3 regions of the Paraglaciecola sp. G1-13 genome follow, and region 2 is predicted to be linked to each of the others. Evidence: predicted binding sites of a transcription regulator. Region 2 holds the regulator's gene; each other region holds the start of a gene.
The links. Region 2 encodes FliA, which starts transcription of late flagellar genes. Its sites were predicted from a motif close to CTAAAGNTNNNNNNNNNNNNGCCGATA; they were not measured.
Positions count from the first base shown of each region.

Region 1: a site for FliA is predicted at 4,081-4,107, ahead of AC0L6N_RS18580 (DUF5610 domain-containing protein). Genes of this name have one in related genera too.
Region 3: a site for FliA is predicted at 2,975-3,001, ahead of pomA (flagellar motor protein PomA). Genes of this name have one in related genera too.

Region 1 covers NZ_CM147903.1:4,383,063-4,390,568, forward strand. The annotation lists gene cmoB (tRNA 5-methoxyuridine(34)/uridine 5-oxyacetic acid(34) synthase CmoB) at 1-864, opposite strand, end outside; gene cmoA (carboxy-S-adenosyl-L-methionine synthase CmoA) at 900-1,631, opposite strand; gene AC0L6N_RS18575 (LuxR C-terminal-related transcriptional regulator) at 1,903-2,541, shown strand; gene AC0L6N_RS18580 (DUF5610 domain-containing protein) at 2,618-4,051, opposite strand; gene trmA (tRNA (uridine(54)-C5)-methyltransferase TrmA) at 4,200-5,297, shown strand; gene fabR (HTH-type transcriptional repressor FabR) at 5,294-5,893, opposite strand; gene AC0L6N_RS18595 (acyl-CoA desaturase) at 6,053-7,180, shown strand; gene AC0L6N_RS18600 (hypothetical protein) at 7,370-7,506, opposite strand, start outside.
Region 2 covers NZ_CM147903.1:3,147,477-3,154,982, forward strand. The annotation lists gene AC0L6N_RS13365 (protein-glutamate methylesterase/protein-glutamine glutaminase) at 1-1,110, opposite strand, end outside; gene AC0L6N_RS13370 (chemotaxis protein CheA) at 1,135-3,399, opposite strand; gene AC0L6N_RS13375 (protein phosphatase CheZ) at 3,412-4,155, opposite strand; gene cheY (chemotaxis response regulator CheY) at 4,187-4,570, opposite strand; gene AC0L6N_RS13385 (RNA polymerase sigma factor FliA) at 4,618-5,346, opposite strand; gene AC0L6N_RS13390 (MinD/ParA family protein) at 5,343-6,209, opposite strand; gene flhF (flagellar biosynthesis protein FlhF) at 6,206-7,506, opposite strand, start outside.
Region 3 covers NZ_CM147903.1:1,077,660-1,085,165, reverse strand. The annotation lists gene AC0L6N_RS04520 (chalcone isomerase family protein) at 1-485, shown strand, start outside; gene AC0L6N_RS04515 (DUF3833 domain-containing protein) at 494-1,051, shown strand; gene AC0L6N_RS04510 (flagellar motor protein MotB) at 1,165-2,082, opposite strand; gene pomA (flagellar motor protein PomA) at 2,086-2,850, opposite strand; gene xseB (exodeoxyribonuclease VII small subunit) at 3,188-3,439, shown strand; gene ispA ((2E,6E)-farnesyl diphosphate synthase) at 3,439-4,329, shown strand; gene dxs (1-deoxy-D-xylulose-5-phosphate synthase) at 4,375-6,240, shown strand; gene AC0L6N_RS04485 (YaiI/YqxD family protein) at 6,325-6,768, opposite strand; gene AC0L6N_RS04480 (phosphatidylglycerophosphatase A family protein) at 6,871-7,359, opposite strand; gene thiL (thiamine-phosphate kinase) at 7,359-7,506, opposite strand, start outside.

The DNA of each region.
Region 1 (7,506 bases), 1.2 Mb from region 2:
CTGCGTTGCGCGCTGCTCTTCAATCGTGGTTTTTGCTAAATCTACCACGCGCACATTTTTAAAGCCCAGTCGTTTCATCCATAAACACAAGGCATCTGTACTAGGCAAAAACCATACGTTGCGCATTTGAGCGTACCTGTCCCCGGCCATCAATACAGTATTTTCATCTCCCTCCACAACAAGTGTCTCCAGAATGAGCTCGCCACCGGGTCGCAACTGATTTTTTAGCTGTTGTAAAAAATCGAGTGGACTTTTTCGGTGATACAGTACCCCCATTGAAAAAACCGTATCAAAGGCGTTTTTTTCAGGTAGCTGCTCAACACCTACGGGCAATAAATGAATGCGTGGGTCGGGGTTAAAATGCTTAATGGCTTGGAACTGCATCAAAAATAACTGAGAAGGGTCCGCGCCCACCACCATTTTGGCGTTTTCTCCTAGCATACGCCACATGTGGTAGCCACTGCCGCAACCAACATCAAGAACATAACGATTTTCTAACGACTGTATATGCGGTTGTACTCTTTCCCATTTCCAGTCGGACCGCCACTCTGTATCAATATGAATACCATGAATATGAAATGGCCCTTTACGCCATGGCATAAACTGCTTAAGTAAGCCTATAATTTGCTTCTGCGTATACTCGTTTATCTCGCTTTGCAGCCCAAATTCAACCCTCTCTTTGAGCTCAATTTCACTAGGATGAGTCTGAGGCAGCTTGCCAAGCAGCTTTACCCACTTGTTGAAATCACCGTGTAGCTGCTCTTTTTGCCAGGTAGAAATCTGCCCGGGAAGTAGCTCTAACCAAGCACTTAGCGGGGAGTCGGCAATTTCTTTATAAAACTGGTTGAACCAAGGGACTGACATGAACGGCGCCTGTAAAGTAAATAAATAAAAAAGTGTTAGCTTTTGATCGCGACAATGGAGGCAAAGTTAAAACACTGAAACCACAATACGACATCGTCAAAACCAGCATTTTTTAGTCTGGTTTGATGCGCCTCAAACGTTTCAGCCCGCAAAATGTTTTCAATTGATTCACGCTTTTGACTTATCTCTAGCTCGCTATAACCATTGCGTCTTTTAAACTCATGATGAAGGTCAATTAGTAACTCATTCCCTTGCTCTGATGCGTGGCGAAGCTTCTCTGAAAGTATGAAAATTCCACCCGGTGCTAAGCCATCGTATATGCTCTGAATAATCTGATCACGCTGAGTGGGGTCGATAAATTGCAATGTGAAGTTCATTACCACGCTTGATGCATTTTCGATGTGGATATTTTGTAAATCATCGCAAATCACCTCTATGGGAGTATTCGCTTTATACGCTTTTACGTGCCGGGCACACCGCTGAGCCATAGCTTCAGAGTTATCCACTGCAATGATACTACAGTTATCAGCCACTACGTATTTTGCCGCTGCTAAGCTAACTGCGCCGAGGGAGCAACCGAGATCGTATATATTGGAATTGTTTGTAGCGTAGCGTCCAGCCAATTGCCCAATTGCATCGACGATGGTGTTATAACCCGGCACAGAGCGCTGGATCATATCTGGAAAAACCTCTGCTACGGTATCATCGAAGCGGAAATCACTTACCTGTTGAGGTTGTGAATAAATGGCGTCTTTGCTTGATTGCATGTAATTGATAATGATTGTGGAAAATTAGCGTAATTCTACCCGCAGCCACTAAACCACGCAATTCTCTTGTCTATTTGCACCATGGATTAAGAGGATCGTAAAAATTTTTCTGATATAAACAAACTGCATGAGGTATTTGTTACATCATACTTACGCCTTCTGATAGAATGTGTCACATAAATTGCAGGGAAGTTAATTAATCCCTTCATTAATCAAGACTAAAGTATTAGTCTTGTTACTTAATATTGAATTATTTATTGAAGGCAAATAAATGGCAAAGTTTTTAATTGCAGATGATCATCCGCTATTTCGCGAAGCTTTAGTGGGTGCACTAAGTCCACTGTTTGAAGATATTGAGATTTTGCAATCCGACTCGCTCGACTCTACATTGATGACGCTCCATGAAAACCCAGATATCGATTTAATATTACTCGATCTGCACATGCCTGGATGTGAGAATTTCTATGGTCTAATTCGAGTCACTCAGGATTATCCTGAAATTCCTGTCGCAGTAGTCTCGGCTAGTGACTCTATTGAAGTTGTTTCGTACGTGATGAGCTTCGGCGCAAAAGGTTTTGTACCTAAGTCCAGCCCTACTTTGATGATTGCTGATGCCTTGAAAACAATCATGAGCGGTGAAATTTGGTTAACTGAAGAGTTAAAAGCACAGATTGCCCAAATTGATGGTGAAGAACTCAATTTAGCGCAACGAATTGCAGAATTAACACCTAAGCAATTTCAGGTGTTAAAGCTAATCCATGATGGTTTATTAAATAAACAAATTGCTCACGAATTAAATGTCACTGAAGCGACCGTTAAGGCGCATATCAGTGCAGTATTTAGAAAACTAGAAGTTAATACTCGAACTCAAGCAGTATTGCTGCTTAAAAAGCTAAATTTAGAAGATTAGTCCCCACCTCTAAATAACGTTAGTCACCTTTAGTGACTAACGTTATCTTGTTCCGAACTTTTATCGCTCCAGCGAGTTATTCACTCTGGTTAGTTCCTGAGAAGTTTAACGGTAAACCATTCAATAGCTTTTGATTAAAACTATGAAAACGTTGAATTGCAGAAATTAAATCTGGTGTGTGAACATCGCCCATTTGATTAATCAATCCATTAATCAAATCGTCATACTGTTCACCGCTTTCAAGCTTTTGCCTCGATTGCTCAAAAACATCCAACATTTTATCTAGATAATGCGCGACCGGTTTAACCGTCTTATTAGGGTCTCCTCTAGGGTCATCTTCACTGAAATGAGAAACCGATTCATACGCCTGAATAGATTGGGTTTGCTCTTGTCTAGTTAATTGTAAAGCAAAACCGGTTAGCTCTTTTTCATCATATCCCAGCTTTAATGCTTGATTGAATGCTGACTCAATATCACCGTTGAAGAATTCATCAGCTAAATCGCTGGCGTCAGCAACTAATGTACCTATCGCCTTTAATTCGTCTTCGTCTAACTCCCCCTGCACAGTGAAAGACAGTGCATTACTGCTAATGTGCTCATAGCGTTGCGTTGAGGTGACTTTAGCTGTCACGTTGTTACTTGCATCATCGCTTTCTTGTAGTAAAGATTGCGTTACGCCCTTTTGCTCAGCGCTATCAAGGCTCGGCTCATCAGCCACGTCGTTTTCGGCTATATCTTGCGCATTGTTTACCGATTGAGGTTTCGATGGCTCTACTGGCTGCTGAAACACTTGTTCTTCTTCAACTTTTACCAGCAACTTTTGGTTTAACTCAAAGCTTTCCAAGTCTTCAAAGCGAATGTTAACTTCGTCACCATCCAACGTACGAATACGTAACTCACCCGTGTCACGGCGTTGATAGTTCACTTGATTCTCCAACGAAACGTTAGACGTGCCGACATCGCTCGCTTCTTGAGTTTCTAAGAAAATCGAATCTCTTAGCTTTTGCAATCCCGTATCTATTAATTCTTGGCTTCGGCTAATCCCATTTTTGATGTCATCATTCATCACTCCGGCGAGATCTTTTTCAGCCATGCCAATGCCTTTTAATACCCCCGAACGAGCTTGCTCAAAAAGAGCATTCAAAGCATCGTCGTCAGCGCCTTTTCCCTGAGCATTTTTGATTGCACCACCGACAAAATTCAACACATTGCGAGCGACCTCTTCAAAGTCGAATAAACTTTTATTCGTCTCTTCCTCGTCAGCTTGCTGGGGTACTCTAAGCTGAAGTTTGCTTGCCCCAACCGATACACTGTGGTTCATGGAATTAGTTAATACTTGGCCTGCAAAAAAACTATGAGATGATAATGCGCCGCTCAAGGACGCCTTATCACCCGCCAGTGTGCTTGCTTGCTCAAGACCTGAATCACGCAATTGGTTCTGAAAGCTATTTGCCTCCCCCAAGTGCGCCGGCTTTTCACGCATGAAAGCCTTAATTTCATTAATATTCATTTGTGCCACCTCACTTTCCTCAACTAGGTTATCGGCCGCATGCTGGCTAAATTTAGTACAATTCATCGCAATCAAAAACTAATATTGCACAAGCGCTGAAAACACTTACAATCCCGCGCTCGTTAATAACATCATCTGGAGAATTGCCGTGCGCCCAACCGAAATTAACCCTGCGGACTATGAACAACAACTCGCTCAAAAAGTTAATAGCGTGCAACAGGCTTTCAAAACATTTTCGATGCCAGCATTAGAGGCGTTTTCATCAGCACCTCTGAATTATAGGATGCGTGCGGAATTCAGGATGTGGCACGACGGAGATAACTTAGATCATGTCATGTTTGACCAATCAACAAAGCAAAAGTATGCAGTAAATCAGTTTCCCCCTGCCAGTATCGTTATCAATGAAGTGATGGTGAAGTTATTGTCATTAGTAAAAAAGAACGAAGTATTACGTAGAAAGTTATTCCAAATCGATTATCTGAGTACCCTAACCAATGAAATATTAGTCACCTTGGTGTATCACAAACCTTTAGAAGATGAGTGGCTAAAAGAAGCAAAAGCATTACGCGCATTGTTAAGAGATGAATTTAAAATCGACATAATTGGCCGCGCGAAAAAGCAAAAAGTGCTGTTAGACAAAGATTATGTGATAGAAACGCTACCAGTGAATGACCGACTCTACACGTTTAAACAAATTGAAAATAGCTTCACGCAACCAAATGCTGGGGTAAACAGCAAAATGCTTGAGTGGGCGTTAGATGTTACTCAAGATTGCCAAGGCGATTTACTCGAATTGTATTGTGGTGCAGGGAATTTCAGTCTTCCTCTGGCACAAAATTTTCGACAAGTATTAGCAACCGAAATATCTAAATCTTCGGTTGCTGCTGCGCAAGATAATATCCGTTTAAACAACATAGAAAACGTGACTATCTTAAGGATGTCGAGCGAAGAATTTGTGCAAGCACTAAACAATGAACGCAGCTTTAGGCGTTTAGAAGGTATCAATTTGCAGGATTACGATTGCCAAACAGTCTTAGTGGATCCCCCGCGCTCTGGCCTTGATGACGACACGCTAGACATGATCAAAGAGTATCAAAACATTGTGTATATTTCGTGTAATCCTGAGACACTCAATAATAATTTGGCAGTATTGAGCGAAACACATAATGTAGTCCGATTTGCTCTTTTCGATCAATTTCCATATACACATCATGTGGAATCAGGAGTTTACTTGCAAAAGCGCTAAACGCCGGCGGCCTCTTTCGCCCCATTAGCGATAAATCGCAACTGCAACTTAACGCGCTGAGCCAACACTGCTTGTTGTTCAGCGCCTGAATCCAACGCTTCTGCGCCCGCACTAAAAACAAGTTTAACCATAGCTTCTGCTTGTAAGTTCGCATACTGATAGGGCAACCCTGTTGTGCTCATAGTGTAATCTGTTAGCTCAACAATAAAGTGCTGAATTTCCCGTAATACAGCGGCACGAAATGCCAAAGACGTTCCGGTATGCTCACGAAGCAGCAACCGGAAAACATTGCTATGGGCGCAAATGAACTCCATAAACGTATCCACCGACGTGTTTATCACTCCCCCACCTGAGGCAATCCGCAATCGAGCCTGACGCATCAACTGCCTTAAGTTTAAGCCAGCCTCATCGACTAATGTTAAACCAAGCTCGTCAATGTCTTTGAAATGTCGATAAAATGAGGTCGGTGCGATGCCAGCGGCGCGAGCTACTTCACGCAAGCTGATACTAGACAAACTTCTTTGCTCGTCCAGTAAACTAAAAGCTGCATCTATAATGGTTCGTCTCGTCTTAAGCTTTTGTTCTTGACGACTCACGTTACGCCCCTTTTGAATATTAATTCCTTTATATTATCCATATTTAACGCGAATCAGCACGAAGTAATAAGGTTCAATACAAGAAATAGCTTGCTAAATACGCGTTTGCTAGATAAATTAGCGTACAAGTGTAAGCTGAATAAAGTACTGCTTTTTGTAATGGAAAAACCCCGTTTAATTCTCACTAATGTTTTAGTCTTTGTGATTACTGGACTAGTCGCACTCTTTCTTGTGCCTTACGTTGCTCTAACCCAAGGGTTTGATGGCGCAGAGATCGCTGCGTGTATTATTCTTATTTACTTCTCAGGGATGTCTATCACCGCTGGGTACCACAGGCTGTGGGCGCATAAAGCCTATGAAGCGAATACCTTTGTCAGAGTCGTACTGGCTATTGGCGGAGCAATGGCCCTTCAAAACAGCATATTACATTGGGTTTCTGATCACAGGATCCACCACAGGCATGTGGACGACAACGATAAAGACCCGTATTCGGCCAAGCGTGGCTTTTGGTATTCACACATGGGTTGGATGCTTCGCGAATATCAGATACACCGCTATTCTGATTATAGTAATTGTAAAGACCTTCAAAAAGACAAGGTCGTTGTATGGCAGCATAAGTACTACCTTCCCATCATGCTTATTTCTAACTTTGGCATTCCAATGGCATTAGGTTGGTTGAATGGTGATGTGCTTGGTATGGTGTTGCTTGCTGGTTTTTTCCGCCTAGTGGTTGTCCATCATGTGACGTTTTTTATTAATTCTCTTGCCCATATTTGGGGACGTCAACCTTATACAGATAAAAATACAGCCCGCGATAATGACATTTTAGCTTTTTTCACTTTTGGTGAGGGGTACCATAATTACCACCACATATTTGAATATGATTACCGCAATGGCATTAAATGGTGGCAGTTTGATCCAACTAAATGGCTAATACGAGGGCTGTCGTTTATAGGCTGGACCAAAAACTTACGCCGCTGCCCAGAAGAACGTATTGAGAAAGCGAAGATGGCGATGCAATTGCAGCGCGCACAACAGAAGTTATCTGTGCTTCCAAATGCCGATGAGATATTACATAGTTTACAGCAGGAATATGATGCAATCTTGCATAAAATGGGCGAAATGTACGCCACTAAAAAACGCTTAATGGAAATTCGCAAACATAAATTGAAGCGTAATTACGAGAAACTAGAACTAGATTTTAAATACCGCGAACTCAAATACAATTTAGAGTTACGAAAGCAAAAATGGCTGCAGCTGTATCAAGTAAAATATCAAATGGCTTAGTATTCTAAAGCTCCCACAAGGGGGCTTTTTTGTATGATAGATAAAGTGGTTTTATAAGAAGTGGAATAACTGAAGTATTAAAAAATTGACTTAGCCAAACAGTAAGTTAAAGGCTAAAAATAACCGTTCAATGTGAACTTATCACTACATTGAACGATTCAGGTATTTGGTTAACCTAACACAGCCTTATTACTCAGCGACGTTGAGCACTAATAACTCTGACTCAGCTAATGCATCTTTGTGGGCAATGACATTGATACGCATGTCTTTTTCAAAAAATTGGATTGTCGCGATTGCATTGGCGTCTTGCACTTGCGTTCTTTGAG
Region 2 (7,506 bases):
AAACGCATCTATAGAAAACTCTTTTTCAGCGATACCTGCATTCATTACAGCTTGTGGCATGCCATATACTACTGAGCTTAGCTCATCCTGCACCCAAATTTTTGCACCTTTACTTTTTAGCTTGCTGGCGCCAAGTTTTCCGTCAGAGCCCATCCCTGTGAGTATGACCCCTAAGACATCACCGTGATATACATGCGCAATTGACGCAAACGTAATATCAACGCAGGGCTTATACAGTATATCGGCACTGTCTGGTGCATCATAAATTCGAAAAGAAACACGTTGACTATCGCCCTGAACGGTCATTTGACGGCCACCAGGTGCTAAATACGCGACGCCTGCTTTAACTTCTTCACCGTTCATCGCTTCTTTTACAGTCAATTGCGACAACTGATTCAGTCGCTCTGCAAATGCCTTAGTAAAGGAGCCCGGCATGTGTTGCACAATAAAGATAGGATAAGGAAAATTCTTTGGGACAGCTGTGAGCACTTTTTGTAGAGCAACCGGCCCGCCTGTGGACGTGCCAATCGCTAAGCAGCGATACTTTTTACCCGACGGAATACCACTGGACGAAGAATGATAAAGTGGGGCTCCCAACGGAATACTACTGGTCGCTTGCACTGAGCGTTTAGCAGGATTTCGACTAACCGGCTTATTGAACAAAATCGCTTTAGGAGGGGCCACACGCACAGAAGCGGGGCGCAGTCCGTGTTGCTTTCTACACAAGCTTTTGACCCGAGATTGCAAAAGCGCAACGGCATCTTGACGATTTGCCGCGATATCTTCGAACTTCTTGGGTAAGAAGTCCATTGCGCCTGAGTCCAGTGCGTCCAAGGTGGCTTTAGCACCTTGAAGTGTCAATGAAGAAAACATAATGATGGGGACGGGTTTACGGGCCATTATTTTTTTGACGGCAGTGATCCCATCCATGATAGGCATCTCCACGTCCATAGTGACTACATCAGGATTAAGCGTAGCGACCATCTCAATTGCTTCTTGACCATTTCTGGCCTCACCTATGACTTGTAAACTGGGGTCTTGCTCTAGAATTTCTTTTACACGGCGCCTAAAAAAAATCGAATCATCAACAACTAATATCTTGTATGCCATGTGTATTTTGTAAAAACCTCGTGTTTAACGCGCTTGTCGAATGGCATCGGCTTTTTTCTTAGCATAATGCTTTAGTAGGCCTGGAACATCTAGGATCAACGCAATCCCACCATCACTGGTAATCGTTGCGCCAGCCATGCCAGGAGTACCTTGTAGCAATTCATCTAATGGCTTAATCACCACTTCTTCTTGACCGATGAGCGCATCAACCACAAAACCGAGTTGCTGGGTACCAATTTGCACGACAACAACATGTCCCTTAGCGCGATCTAGCGGGATTGGCTTAGCATTTTTGCGTACTAACCACTCGCGTAAATAGAATAATGGGATCGCTTTGGAACGAACGATTTTTGTTAATTGGCCATCAACTGTATTGGTTTTACTCATATCCATGTTGATAATTTCGTTTACCGAGCCTAATGGTAATGCGAAGGTTTGATCGCCAACCACTATCATAAGAGTCGGTAATATTGCCAAAGTCAGTGGCACTTTAATTTCTAGCGTGGTGCCTTTGCCCAGCACAGAATCGATATTGACCGTACCATTTAGCTGGTTAATTTTGGTTTTCACCACGTCCATACCAACGCCGCGGCCTGACACTTCGGATATTTCAGTTTTGGTCGAGAAACCCGGAGCGAAAATTAAATTGAATGCTTCTTCATCTGTCATTCGAGCCGCGGCATCAGCATCTAATACGCCTCGAGAAATAGCTATTTCTTTAAGCTTATCAGGGTCCATGCCTTTACCGTCATCGACTATGCTCAGCAAAATATGATCACCTTCTTGAGAAGCTGATAGCTTTACCGTACCTAAAGATGGCTTGCCCGCTGCGACCCGATCCGCTGGCATTTCTATACCATGATCCACTGAATTTCGTACTAGATGCACCAAAGGATCAGCAAGGGCCTCGACTAAATTTTTGTCTAAATCTGTTTCTTCACCCTCTAGTTCAAGGGTAATTTCTTTCTTCAAGGTGCGCGCTAAGTCACGCACGACTCGAGGAAAACGCCCAAACACTTTTTTGATGGGCTGCATGCGCGTTTTCATCACGGCGCCTTGCAAATCGCCGGTGACCACGTCTAAATTAGCAATCGCTTTTGACATACTTTCGTCGTTGACGGATAAACCTAAACTAAGCAACCTGTTACGCACTAATACCAACTCACCTACCATATTCATGATTTGGTCTAAGCGCTTAGTATCCACCCTAACCGTCGTTTCCGGCTGTGGTGCTGCGGGACGCTTTTCCTCACGCTTAGAAACAGCCGACTTGTCCGCCGCCCCAGGGCTTTTGGCAGGTATATTGGCTTGGCTAGAGGCAATGCTGGGCGCACTCGACTTAGTGTCGTTACTTTTATCAGTGGCTTTTTCACTTGCGGATTGCGACGGCGTGTTATCAGATACTGCCGACGTTACTGGAGTGTTTGGCGCTTTACTTGTTTCTCCGTTAGCTTCTTTTTTGGTAACAGGCCCTTGCCCTTTACCATGGAGCTGATCGAGTAACGCTTCGAATTCATCATCACTGATATCTTCTGATTCAGAATTTGTGCTTGCTACGGGCGCGTCAGTCGATTCAGAGGGAGCGTCTTGAGAGCCGCCAAACTGCCCTTCTCCATGGAGCTGATCGAGTAACGCTTCAAACTCATCGTCACTAATATCGTCACCATCACTACTCATATCAGCGCCACTGGAAGACTCTGTGGATTGTGGCGGCTTATTTGATGGTGATTGCGATGCTCCTCCAACGGGATTACCTTCACCGTGAAGTTCATCAAGCAAGGCCTCAAACTCGGATTCGTCAAAGTCATCCGAATTTGTTTTAGGCTGAGATGCCGCTTCACTGGGCGCCTCGATTACTGGAGTTTCGATAATTGGAGGCGCAGCAACTTGGTCTTGCGCCTCTGGCTTACTCAGGCGATGCAATGTATCTAATAACGATTGCTCTGCTGCTACCAAGGGTTTGTTCGATTTTACATCTTCAAACATGGCGACGACTTCGTCGGTTGCTTGAAGAATAATATCCATTAACTCTGGCGTTAATGAACGTTGGCCATTACGCATGACATCGAATACGTTTTCAGCGCCGTGACAAATATCGACTAATTCGGTTAACGAAAGAAAGCCCGCGCCACCTTTAACCGTATGGTAGCCTCTGAAAATCGCATTCAGTAAATCCGAATCTTGCGGATTATTTTCCAACTCAACCAGCTGTTCTTGAAGCTGCTCTAGTATTTCACCCGCTTCTACTAAAAAATCCTGAAGGATCTCCTCGTCAACATCAAACCCCATATTGTAACGCCTCTAAAATCCTAAACTTGACAGTAAATCATCAACATCATCTTGATTAGATGCGACGTCATCACGGTTAGCTGCATCGAGAATTGGGCCTTCCGCTTTAACACTATCGGCTTGTTTATCAGATATATGAGGAATTTCCGTTGACTCTGATCCACCGAACATCGTTAACATATGCACTAGGCTGTCTTCTACTTCTTTAACTAGTTCAATGACCCGGCGAATAATTTGCCCTGTGATGTCCTGATAGCCTTGAGCTAGTAGCATCTCGGTTAATAATGCGTTTAATTTTCCAGACTCGTCCTTCCCCTCTTCTAAAAACGTGTCGAGGCGCCTGCACAGGGCATTGAATTCGCCCAGCTCTAACTGACGATTAAAAAGCTTCTTCCACTCAGGAATGATTTCGTTCATTTCAGAATTGAGCTTTTCGGCAATGGGCATGCAATCATCGACTAAGTCCATCGTGCGATTCGCGGCTTGCTCAGTGGTTTCAATAACATACGTGAGCCGTGTTTTAGCGTCAGGGATCTCTTCATTCGCTAAATTAGCAATACGTTCATCGAGTTGAAAGTTATTCAAAGAATCATGAAGTTGGCGAGTTAATTTACCCACCTCTTCGAACAGTTCGACAGAATTGGTGTCATTGACACTATCGAGAAGCTGCTGAGCGCCTTGATTGTTACCACTTTCAAGTAAAGCGACTAATTGCTTTGCATCTTCTAGCTTCATGGGGGCTGGATGTGAGGTCATAAGGCCTTCCTTATCGTTGAGAAAAGCCTGACTAACCTAAGCGTTCAAATATCTTGGCCAACTTCTCTTTAAGGGTCGCAGCAGTAAATGGTTTGATAACATACCCATTAACACCAGCCTGCGCCGCCGCTACAATTTGTTCTTTTTTGGCTTCTGCCGTTACCATTAACACTGGTGTGTGTTTAAGGTTTTCATCAGCACGGATTGCCCGCAATAAATCAATTCCTTGCATGCCTGGCATGTTCCAGTCAGTCACTACAAAATCAAAATCACCTTGTTGAAGCATAGGCAATGCGGTACTGCCATCATCCGCTTCTTGAATATTAGTAAAACCTAGATCTTTCAATAGGTTCTTGATGATGCGACGCATTGTCGAAAAATCATCAACAACCAAAATTTTCATATTCTTATCCAAAACTTTCTCCGCTCGAGGCAAAATCAAAACATTTATATGTTATTTGTTTATTCTTCAATACGCCAAGTCTGCATTTTACTTTTTAGTTTTAGCATAGCTTGGCTGTGTATTTGGCTAACACGTGATTCACTCACGTCTAGAACTTCACCTATTTCACGTAGATTCAATTCTTCGTCATAGTACAATGATAATACAATTGCTTCACGCTCAGGTAAGGTTGTAATGGCATGGGCTAAGGCTTTTTGAAAAGAGCCTTGGAGCAAATCTTCAAACGGAGTATCAGAGCCTTTAGTTTGCTCTGTTGTCACCACATCTTCCGATACCCCTAAATCTTCCATGCCAATAATTTTACCTGCATTCACTTCACCGAGCATTTGGTGATATTGCTCAATGCTCACTTCAAGTTTTTTGGCTATATCTACATCTCTGGCGTCACGGCCTGTCTCACGCTCAACTTTATTAATGGCATCCGTTATCGCACGGCCATTTTTATGCACAGAGCGTGGTGTCCAATCACCTTTTCGAATTTCGTCAAGCATAGAGCCGCGAATTCGAATACCTGCAAAGGTCTCAAAACTCGCACCTTTGGTGCCATCGAAGTTACGAGACGCTTCAAGTAAACCAATCATACCGGCTTGAATGAGATCGTCGACCAATACGCTGGCGGGTAGGCGGGCAATAAGATGATGAGCAATGCGCTTTACCAATGGAGCATGACGCTCCACCAGTGCATTTCTGTCATCTAACTGCTGATACGCAGCGGCCTTACTGTTCACCGAATATCGCCCACGGCTTTTTTGGCCACCAACTGCTCAAGGAAGAACTCTAAATGCCCTCCTGGCTGAGACGGCACTGGCCAACCTGCTGCCTGTTGAGCTAGCTTTTTAATAGCGATAGCCGCTGGCGAAGTTGGATATGCTTCAACAATCGCTTTTTGCTTACGAACCGACTTACGAATATTTTCATCAAACGGTACTGTGGCGACTAGTTCCAAGGCCACGTCTAAAAAGCGGTCGGTGACTTTTGTTAACTTATTGAACAGCTCTTGTCCTTCTCGCATATTGCGCACCATATTGGCGACAATTTTAAAACGAAAAACACCGTGCTCTTTATTCAAAATTTTGATCAATGCATAGGCATCTGTGAGAGATGTAGGTTCATCACACACTACCACTAGAATATCTTGCGAGGCACGTGAAAAACTTAAAACCATATCTGAAATACCTGCCGCAGTATCAACGATTAATACGTCAATCTGCGAGCGCAGCTCACTGAATGCTCTAATTAAGCCGGCATGTTCGGTTGGAGTGAGTTCAGTCATTGACTGACTGCCAGAGGTTGCTGGCGCAATTTTAATCCCGTGGGGACCTTCAACAAGGACTTCGTCTAGAGTGCATTCCCCTGACAATACATGTGAAAGGTTTTTCACCACACGTAAGCCAAGTAACACATCCACGTTGGCTAAGCCTAAATCTGCGTCTAATACCATGACTCTCTTACCCTGCTGGGCCATAGAGATCGCGGTATTTAACGTGACGTTGGTTTTACCCACGCCGCCCTTACCACCGGTAACGGCGATCACTTTAATTAATCGAGATTGATTCATTCTTCTTAAGCTACTCGCTTGGTCCTCAATCATACTGCCACTGCTGCGTTATTTAGTGAGTTACCACTAGTATGAATTAATACGTGCTTTTTATAAAGCTTAGCGGCGCTGGTTATTAAAAATTTTGCATCTGCCACTTTCAAGTCTTCCGGAACCTTTTGGCCATCGGTAATAAAGCTCACGGACAATTTGTGCTCGATGGCCGCACTAATTGCCTCTCCAAGACTGTAGCATTCATCTATTTTGGTGAAAATACAACCCTGTAAAGAAATCTGTTTGTAAGCAGCAATGGTTTGCTGCATAACTTGATATTGACTGTTGGCTTGCATGACCAAATAACTGCTGATATTCGCCGTTGTACTCTGCTTCAACGTTTCTAACTGCTTGATCAGTCTAACATCTCTTTGCCCAAACCCTGCAGTATCAATAAGTATAAGTCGCTTATTCCTAAACTGGAATAACAGATCTGATAACTCTTCAGCGTTCTGCGCTTTTTTCACCGAGCAACCAATAATTCTGGCATAGGTAGAAATTTGCTCGTAAGCAGCGATTCGATAGCTGTCAATGGTGATCAAGCCGACGTTTTGAGCACCGTATTTTTGCGCAGCTTGTGCGGCAAGTTTTGCCACAGTCGTTGTCTTTCCCGTCCCAGTAGGGCCCATTAAAACTGCGATGCCGCCTTTGGTCAGTAAGTTACTTTCTTCAGTTTGTATGCGATTAGCCAGCAGTTTTAATAAAAACAACCAAGCCTGACGCTCATCAGTATCTGCCGGGGTATAAGAAACCACTTCATTGGCCAGAGCTTCACTGATACCCATCTTTTGTAACTTGTTGGTTAAATAGCCGTGTAAAGGATGGTTTCGTCCTTTGTCTTGTTGCAAAAGACCAGCCACTTGGAACTGAAGCACATTACGCAAAGAGGCTAGCTCTTGACGCATTTCATTTAATGCGTCTTGCTGATGCGGTACGTTGGGTACTTCTGGTTGCGCCTGCGTTTGGCGTTGCGGCTGACTTGTTACATTTTGAGGCTTTGCAGGCTGAGCAACAGGCTGACTCAATTGATGAGCTGACTCTTTTGCTTGAATTTGTTTTTCAAGCAATGCTCTAAGGCTATCCGGTCCGCTGTCACCGATGATTTCACTGAGGGTAGGAGTGGATTCTGCTCTGGGCTTCGGTGCAGACGTCAAACTGGACTCGGCGCGCTTAGGGCTTGCAGCTGGCTCTTTGTCATATGCAGCGACAATTTCCACACCATTGCTTAGCTTTTTGTTGGACATGATGACTGCGTCATCGCCTAACTCGTCTTTGACTTGTTTCAAAGCTTCGCGCA
Region 3 (7,506 bases), 2.1 Mb from region 2:
TGTTGCCTTTGAGCTTAAGTGCGTCGCCCATTGATGCACTCAAACCTGTAGGCAGCGCTAAGTTGTCGGTCGTATTTTGGGATATATACCAATCAACGCTCTACAGTGATGACGGCACGTTTACCAGTGATGACCTGACGCAAGAAAGTCAGAGTCCTCTCGCCCTAAATATTCAGTATTTGCGGGATATTGAGGCAGATGAACTGGTAGAAGCCACTGCCGATGAATGGAACAAGCTAGGGTTAGGTGAAGCAATCTACCAGCCATGGCTTACACAACTTACGGCGATATGGCCTGATATTCAGGAAAACGATGAGCTGTTGTTTGTCTTAAACCACACTGATGGTGGCGTCTTCTATTTTAACCAAGAAGAAATTGGGCGTATTGATGATCGCAGCTTTGGCGTCAATTTTTTGCGCATCTGGCTAGACAAAAAAGCCAGTTACCCGAAACTGCGTAATAAATTAATAGGCCAATCACAATAGGAACGTATATGACGATATTAAAAACATTGGCATTAACCGCCGGAGTAGCTCTGCTTGCAGGCTGCAGTGCCTCTATCGATGATTATCGTGACACTAGGCCCACATTTTCACTCAAAAACTATTTTGATGGTGAAATAACAGCTTGGGGAATTGTGCAAGACTATTCAGGAAAGCTAACTCGCCGATTCTGCGTTGACATCGTCGCCACGTGGCAAGGTAACAAAGGGCAACTTCACGAGTCATTTTTCTTTAACGACGGTACCCGCCAGACCCGTATTTGGAAGGTGAGTGTCGCGCAAGACCAAACAGTGACGGGCACTGCCGGTGACGTTGTGGGTCAAGCGTCTGGCTCATCCCAAGGTAGCGCGTTTAATTGGCAGTACACTTTGACCGTGCCCATTGATGGCACCGAGTATGATTTTGCCATTGATGATTGGATGTACGCTCTCGACGACCAGCGCATGATGAATCGTTCGTATATGAAAAAGTTTGGCGTGACGGTGGCAGAATTCTCTATATTCTTTGACAAGAGCGCACGTATTCCCTCTTGTGAATCACAAATGTAGGTTAGTACACAGAAATGAGGAAAATAAAAAAGCGGCATATGTGCCGCTTTTTAGATTTGAATTTATTGACTAAGCTAGCCCTACTCTGCTGCCTCCGCTTAGGTCAATACCGCTTATTCTACGACCGAGATAGGCTCTGATTCTTTCGCCTTACCCTGTTTAATCGCAATTTCCACGCGGCGATTGCGGCTTCTTGCTTGAGCATCGTCTTCACCTAACAATGGGGCGGTGTCCGCTTTACCAATGACCGCCATGCGCCCCTCATCAAACCCTGGGGCTTTACGTAGCTCCTCAGCTACCGCAACTGCGCGCTGAGCTGATAAATCCCAGTTAGAACGATACAGCTCGTTAGAAATAACCAAACTGTCACTATGACCGGATATCTCAATATCCCCAGGCATATCAGCCAACAAGGTTCCAATTTTACGCAGGATAGGCTTAAACTGCGGCTGCAAGAAAGCTGAGCCCGCTGAGAAAGAGCCGTTCTCACGAATACGGATAATCAGTTGTTGCCCTAGTGACTCCATCTCGATGGCACCATCAAGAATTTCCTTCTCAAGCTGCTGCGCCACCTTCTTCATTTGCTTATTGGCTTCTTCTTGACTCGCTGTGGTTTTGGCACTGGATTGTTCACTCGCCGTTTGCTGGGCAGCCCCGCCTTTTTGTTCACCGCGTTGTTTTTGACGCCCACCAGCGGAATCTTCATTACCCGCTTGAAACTCCAACATTTGCTGAGTCATTTCTATGGTTTGCTGCTGAATGGTTTCAATAGGGGTAGGATCGGGTCGACCCGGTCTGAATTCCATGGCGATAACACTGGTGCCTTTGGGAATATCTTTGACTTCAATTTTATTTTGAACGCCAAACGCAAACTTCATCGAGCCCGCGATCTGTTTGAACTTCAGTACATCCATTTCTGAAAACGACAGCAATAACACGAAGAAGCACATCAACAGTGACATCAAATCCGCGAATGTCCCCATCCACGCGGGTAATCCGGCGGGGGGGCATTTAGGGCATTCGTCTTCCATCAGTTATGCGTCTTCTGTCGCGCTACCGCGCTTACTGGCTGCAAGATAATTTTTCAAAATACCTTCAATAACACGAGGGTTCTGGCCGTCGGCTATGCCAATTATGCCATCGAGGATTAAGCTCTGGTTTAGTTTCTCTTCCACTGCTCTGTTACCTAGCTTCTCAGCAATAGGCAAACACACAACGTTCGCTAACACCGCGCCGTAAAGCGTTGTTAATAGCGCAACCGCCATTGCTGGTCCAATGGACTTAGGATCATCCATGTTTGACAGCATGGCAACCAAACCAATCAGCGTACCAATCATCCCCATGGCGGGAGCAACATCCCCCATCCCTTTAAAGATAGTAGCACCGAATTCATGCCGCTCTGTGGTCATAGATATGTCTTTGGCCATAGTGGCACGCACAACGTCCACATCGTGACCGTCAACCAGCATATCAACGCCTTTTTGCATAAATTCGTTTTCTATTTGTGCTTCTTCTAGCGCTAAAAAACCGCCTTTACGCGCGGCATCCGCCATTTCAACGATTTTTTCAATCTGAGACTCAGGCGATTCGATTTTGAACATAAAGGCTTTACCGGCCACTTTACCTGCACCAAAGAATTGCCCAAGGGTGAATTGAGATAAAACGACAAAAAGACTACCGCAGACCACAATCAAAATGGATGGAACGTTAAAGAACATCCCCAAATCACCGCCCAGCACCATGGCCATGATCACGAAGCCGATTGCGCCAATCATGCCTATAAGGGTTGCTAAATCCACATTGTACTCCCATCAAAAAAGTGTGTTACGCGAAATATCAAATGGCCCAGCTCTAAAAACGCCTGCTTTAAAAAGCGAAAATTCGCAGGAGGTGCATTTAGGTTGTTGACTTGGTTAATCATTTTATCGACAAAGTTGAAATAATCTATAGTACTTAGCTATAAACCTGCCTAAAGAAATCCAAATAAACGCATTCGTCGTAAGATAATTACTTTATCTCGGAACAATCTTTTGTACGTTGGCCCTATGCGCCATGAAAAAGGTTTGACCACTATTTACCCCTCAGGTAAGGTGCGCTCAACTCGCAAAAGAGCAAGATATAAAAGAAGCAAAACCTATGACCAGTCGCAAAAAAACCGAAAACTTAAGCTTTGAAGAATCAATGCAAGAGCTCGATAGCATAGTCAATCAAATGGAAGAAGGTGAGCTAAGTTTAGAAGACGCTTTAGGGCGCTTTGAGCGAGGCATTCAATTAGCCCGCCATAGTCAAAACAAACTTAAACAAGCCGAACAGAAAGTTCAGATCTTAATGGGTCAAGACGAGCAAGCTCCACTGACTGACTTCGACCCCAACAATACCCAAGACTAATGACATTTGAGACTCAACAGAAGCGTGTGCATCGACACGTTGACGCTTTATTACAAGCGCAAATTGGCAACCTTGGTGACCATGCCCCAACGTTAAAAAATGCCATGCAGTACGCCTTGCTAATGGGCGGAAAACGCATGCGACCTTTTTTGGTGTATGCTGTCGGCGAAGCTTTAGGGGTTGAACAGTCTGATCTTGATGCCCCCGCCCTCGCATTAGAATGCATCCATGCTTATTCCTTGGTACACGATGATTTGCCTGCGATGGACGACGACGATTTACGCCGCGGGCACCCCACGTGTCACATTCAGTTTGATGAAGCCAACGCTATTTTAGCCGGCGATGCCCTGCAAACTTTGGCCTTTGAGATCATCGTTAATTACCCATTATCAGATTTTGCCAATGTGCAACGTATCGAATTGGTGCGTATTTTAGGTCAAGCATCTGGTTACGACGGCATGTGTGGCGGACAAGGAATTGATTTAGCGTCCACCAATAAGCTGATCACTCAAACACAACTGGAGTTGCTGCATAGCAAAAAAACCGGGGCGCTTATCACTGCAGCGGTAAAAATGGCATCCGCGTTGTGCCCGTCAGTTAGCGATGAAAGCAAAACGCTATTGCAGCAATATGCGTCCACCATTGGTTTGGCGTTTCAGGTGCAGGACGATATTTTGGATGTGGTCGGTGATTCACAAACCTTAGGTAAACCCCAAGGTTCAGACCAAGAGCAGAATAAAAGTACCTATCCTGCACTGCTTGGTTTAGAAGGTGCTCAGGGCTATCTCGCTCAACTTCATCAAGAAGCGCTTCAAGCTTTGGACGCTTTACCTTACAATACACAGGTGTTGAAATCATTTACCGATTTCGTCATTCATCGTAATCATTGATTACGAACGATACATCATCCAATAATAATAGTAGAAACGTACCTCATGACCCTGGATTTAGCCCACTACCCGCTTCTGGCTTTAGCGGACACGCCCGAGCAATTGCGAGAGCTTCCTCAAGACAAACTAAAGCAAGTCGCCAAAGAATTACGTCAATATTTGTTAACCAGCGTAAGCCAAAGTAGTGGTCATTTTGCCTCTGGGTTGGGCACAGTCGAATTAACCGTCGCCCTGCATTATGTTTACAACACCCCGTTCGACCGCCTTATCTGGGATGTGGGCCATCAAGCTTATCCCCATAAGATTTTGACAGGCCGTCGTGATCGTATGCCTACCATTCGCCAAAAGAACGGTTTGCACCCTTTCCCTTGGCCGAACGAAAGTGAGTACGATACCTTTGCCGTAGGTCACTCATCTACCTCCATCAGCGCTGCAGTAGGTATGGCCGTTGCTGCAGAAAAAGAAGCATTGGGTAGAAAGGTCGTTGCCGTTATCGGTGATGGCGCAATGACCGCAGGTATGGCATTTGAAGCGCTAAATCATGGCGGTGACATCGATAAAGACATGCTGGTTATTTTAAATGATAACGAGATGTCAATTTCAGAGAATGTGGGGGCATTAAACAGTCACCTAGCCCGTTTACTTACAGGTAACTTCTTTAACTCTATTCGTGACGGCGGCAAGAAACTCCTCAGCAGCGTTCCGCCTATCAAAGAGTTCGCCAGCCGAGCCGAAGAACATATCAAAGGCATGGTAGTACCAGGCACTATCTTCGAAGAATTAGGGTTTAATTACATTGGGCCGATTGATGGTCACGATGTAAACGGTGTGGTCGACACATTGAAAAACATGCGCAACATCAAAGGGGCGCAAATTCTTCACGTGGTCACCAAAAAAGGTAAAGGCTATGAGCTAGCCGAGAAAGACCCGATTAAATTTCATGCCGTGCCTAAATTCAACCCATCTGCTGATGGTTTGCCTAAGGCTGCGCCGAGCGATCCAACGTTTTCAAACATTTTTGGCCGTTGGTTGTGTGACATGGCACAACAAGATCCGAATTTAATGGCTGTTACCCCTGCCATGCGCGAAGGCTCAGGTATGGTCGAGTTTTCACAAAAATTCCCAGCACAATATTTTGACGTCGCCATTGCCGAGCAACACGCAGTGACATTCGCTGCGGGCCTTGCCAAAGAAGGCCAAAATGCCGTAGTGGCTATTTACTCGACGTTTTTGCAGCGCGCCTACGATCAGCTGATCCACGATGTGGCTTTGCAAAACTTACCCGTGTTGTTCGCTATTGACCGCGCAGGTTTAGTCGGTGCTGACGGGCCAACGCACCAAGGCGCATTCGATATCCCATTTTTACGCTGTATTCCGAACATGGTTATCATGGTACCTGCGGATGAAAATGAATGTCGCCAAATGCTATACACAGGACACAAGCTGAACAAACCGGCTGCAGTCAGATACCCAAGAGGTTCAGGCACAGGGGTTAAGCCCGATAACACCATGCAAGCATTAGAAATCGGTAAAAGCAGAACCATACGCCAAGGCGAAAAAGTCGCTATCTTGAATTTTGGCGTGTTACTGCCTTATGCAGAAAAAGCCGCTGAAGTACTCAATGCCACTGTGATTGATATGCGCTTCGTCAAGCCCTTGGATACTGAAGCGGTGGCCAATGTAGCCAAAGATCATGAACTGCTTATTACCCTTGAAGATGGCGCTACCACAGGTGGTGCTGGCGGCGCGGTGGCTGAATACCTACTGAGTACAGTACACACCAGTCGCTTACTGCAAATCGGTTTGCCTGATGAGTTTATAATGCAGGGCACCCAAACTGAGATGTATGCTGAAATTGGAATGGATGACGCGGGTATAATCGCTAAAGCACACACTTTCTTGGCACAGTAAAAGCCCTCTATTCCCAATCTATTAAGCCGCTTTATTGCTACTCAGTAAAGCTAAAAGCGGCCTTGGTATTAGCCACCCACAAACCTATCGCTGAGCCAGTAACCTATCTAGATTATTGGCAAACGCTTGTTTCTCTTTGTTGCCATAAGCGCCAGGACCACCTGTTTGAACGCCGCTGCTACGCATGGTGTCCATGAAGTCACGAATATTCAATATGCTACCGATACTTTCTTTGGTGTAAAGCTCACCACGTGGGTTGAGCGCATGAGCGCCCTTAGCAATGACCTCGGCGGCAAACGGTATGTCGGCGGTGATCACCAAGTCGTTCGCTACGCATTGCTCAACAATATAATCATCAGCCACGTCAAAGCCACTTTGTACCTGAATACTGGTAATGTTTTTATCAGGCGGTACAGGAATGTGTTGGTTTGCCACCAAGGTCATTTCAACCTGAGTGCGCTGCGCCGCTTTAAACAAGATTTGTTTTACAAGAACGGGACACGCGTCCGCATCAACCCAGATTTTCATGGAGTACCTTTTCGATTAACAAACAACAAAGAATCAACAAAACAGAATAAAAAACAAAGAGTATGAAGCGTTAGCGCGCATAACTGTATCGTTTAGAAGCGGCTACAGCCAGCCAAAATACAGCGTGATGTGCATCAGAATGAGGGCGAAAAAACCTGCTAAAATATCGTCAATCATAATGCCGAACCCGCCATGTACCCGCGCATCTAAATAACTGATCGGCCAAGGCTTCAAAATATCAAAAATACGAAACAGAACAAAACCGAGCAACAATGTTTGCCAACTTAGCGGTACCGCAGTCATAGTGATAAGCAAGCCTGCAATTTCATCCCATACTATGGATGAATCATCATGCACCATCATGTCTTTGGCTGTTTTACCACATAACCAAATACCGATGACTGAGGCTATCAAAGTCACCAGCAAATAGCCTGTTAGCGTAGTGCTATAAGCAAGCAAACACACCAATGGAACAGCCGCAACCGTACCGAATGTGCCAGGCGCTTTTGGCGCTAAACCGCTGCCAAACCCCAAGGCTAAGAAGTGAATGGGGTTGGCTAGTGAAACGCGTTTACGAATATGCCTATCCATTATGCTCGCTTCGCGTGGTTAGGTTGTTCTTTCGTTAATTCAGCTGAATTGAAATGCTCAAACCCCGTTTGGCTGTATGCATAACTTTCATCATTGAATTTCAAATCAATCTTGCCAACCGCACCGTTAATTTGGCCGATGCAGGTT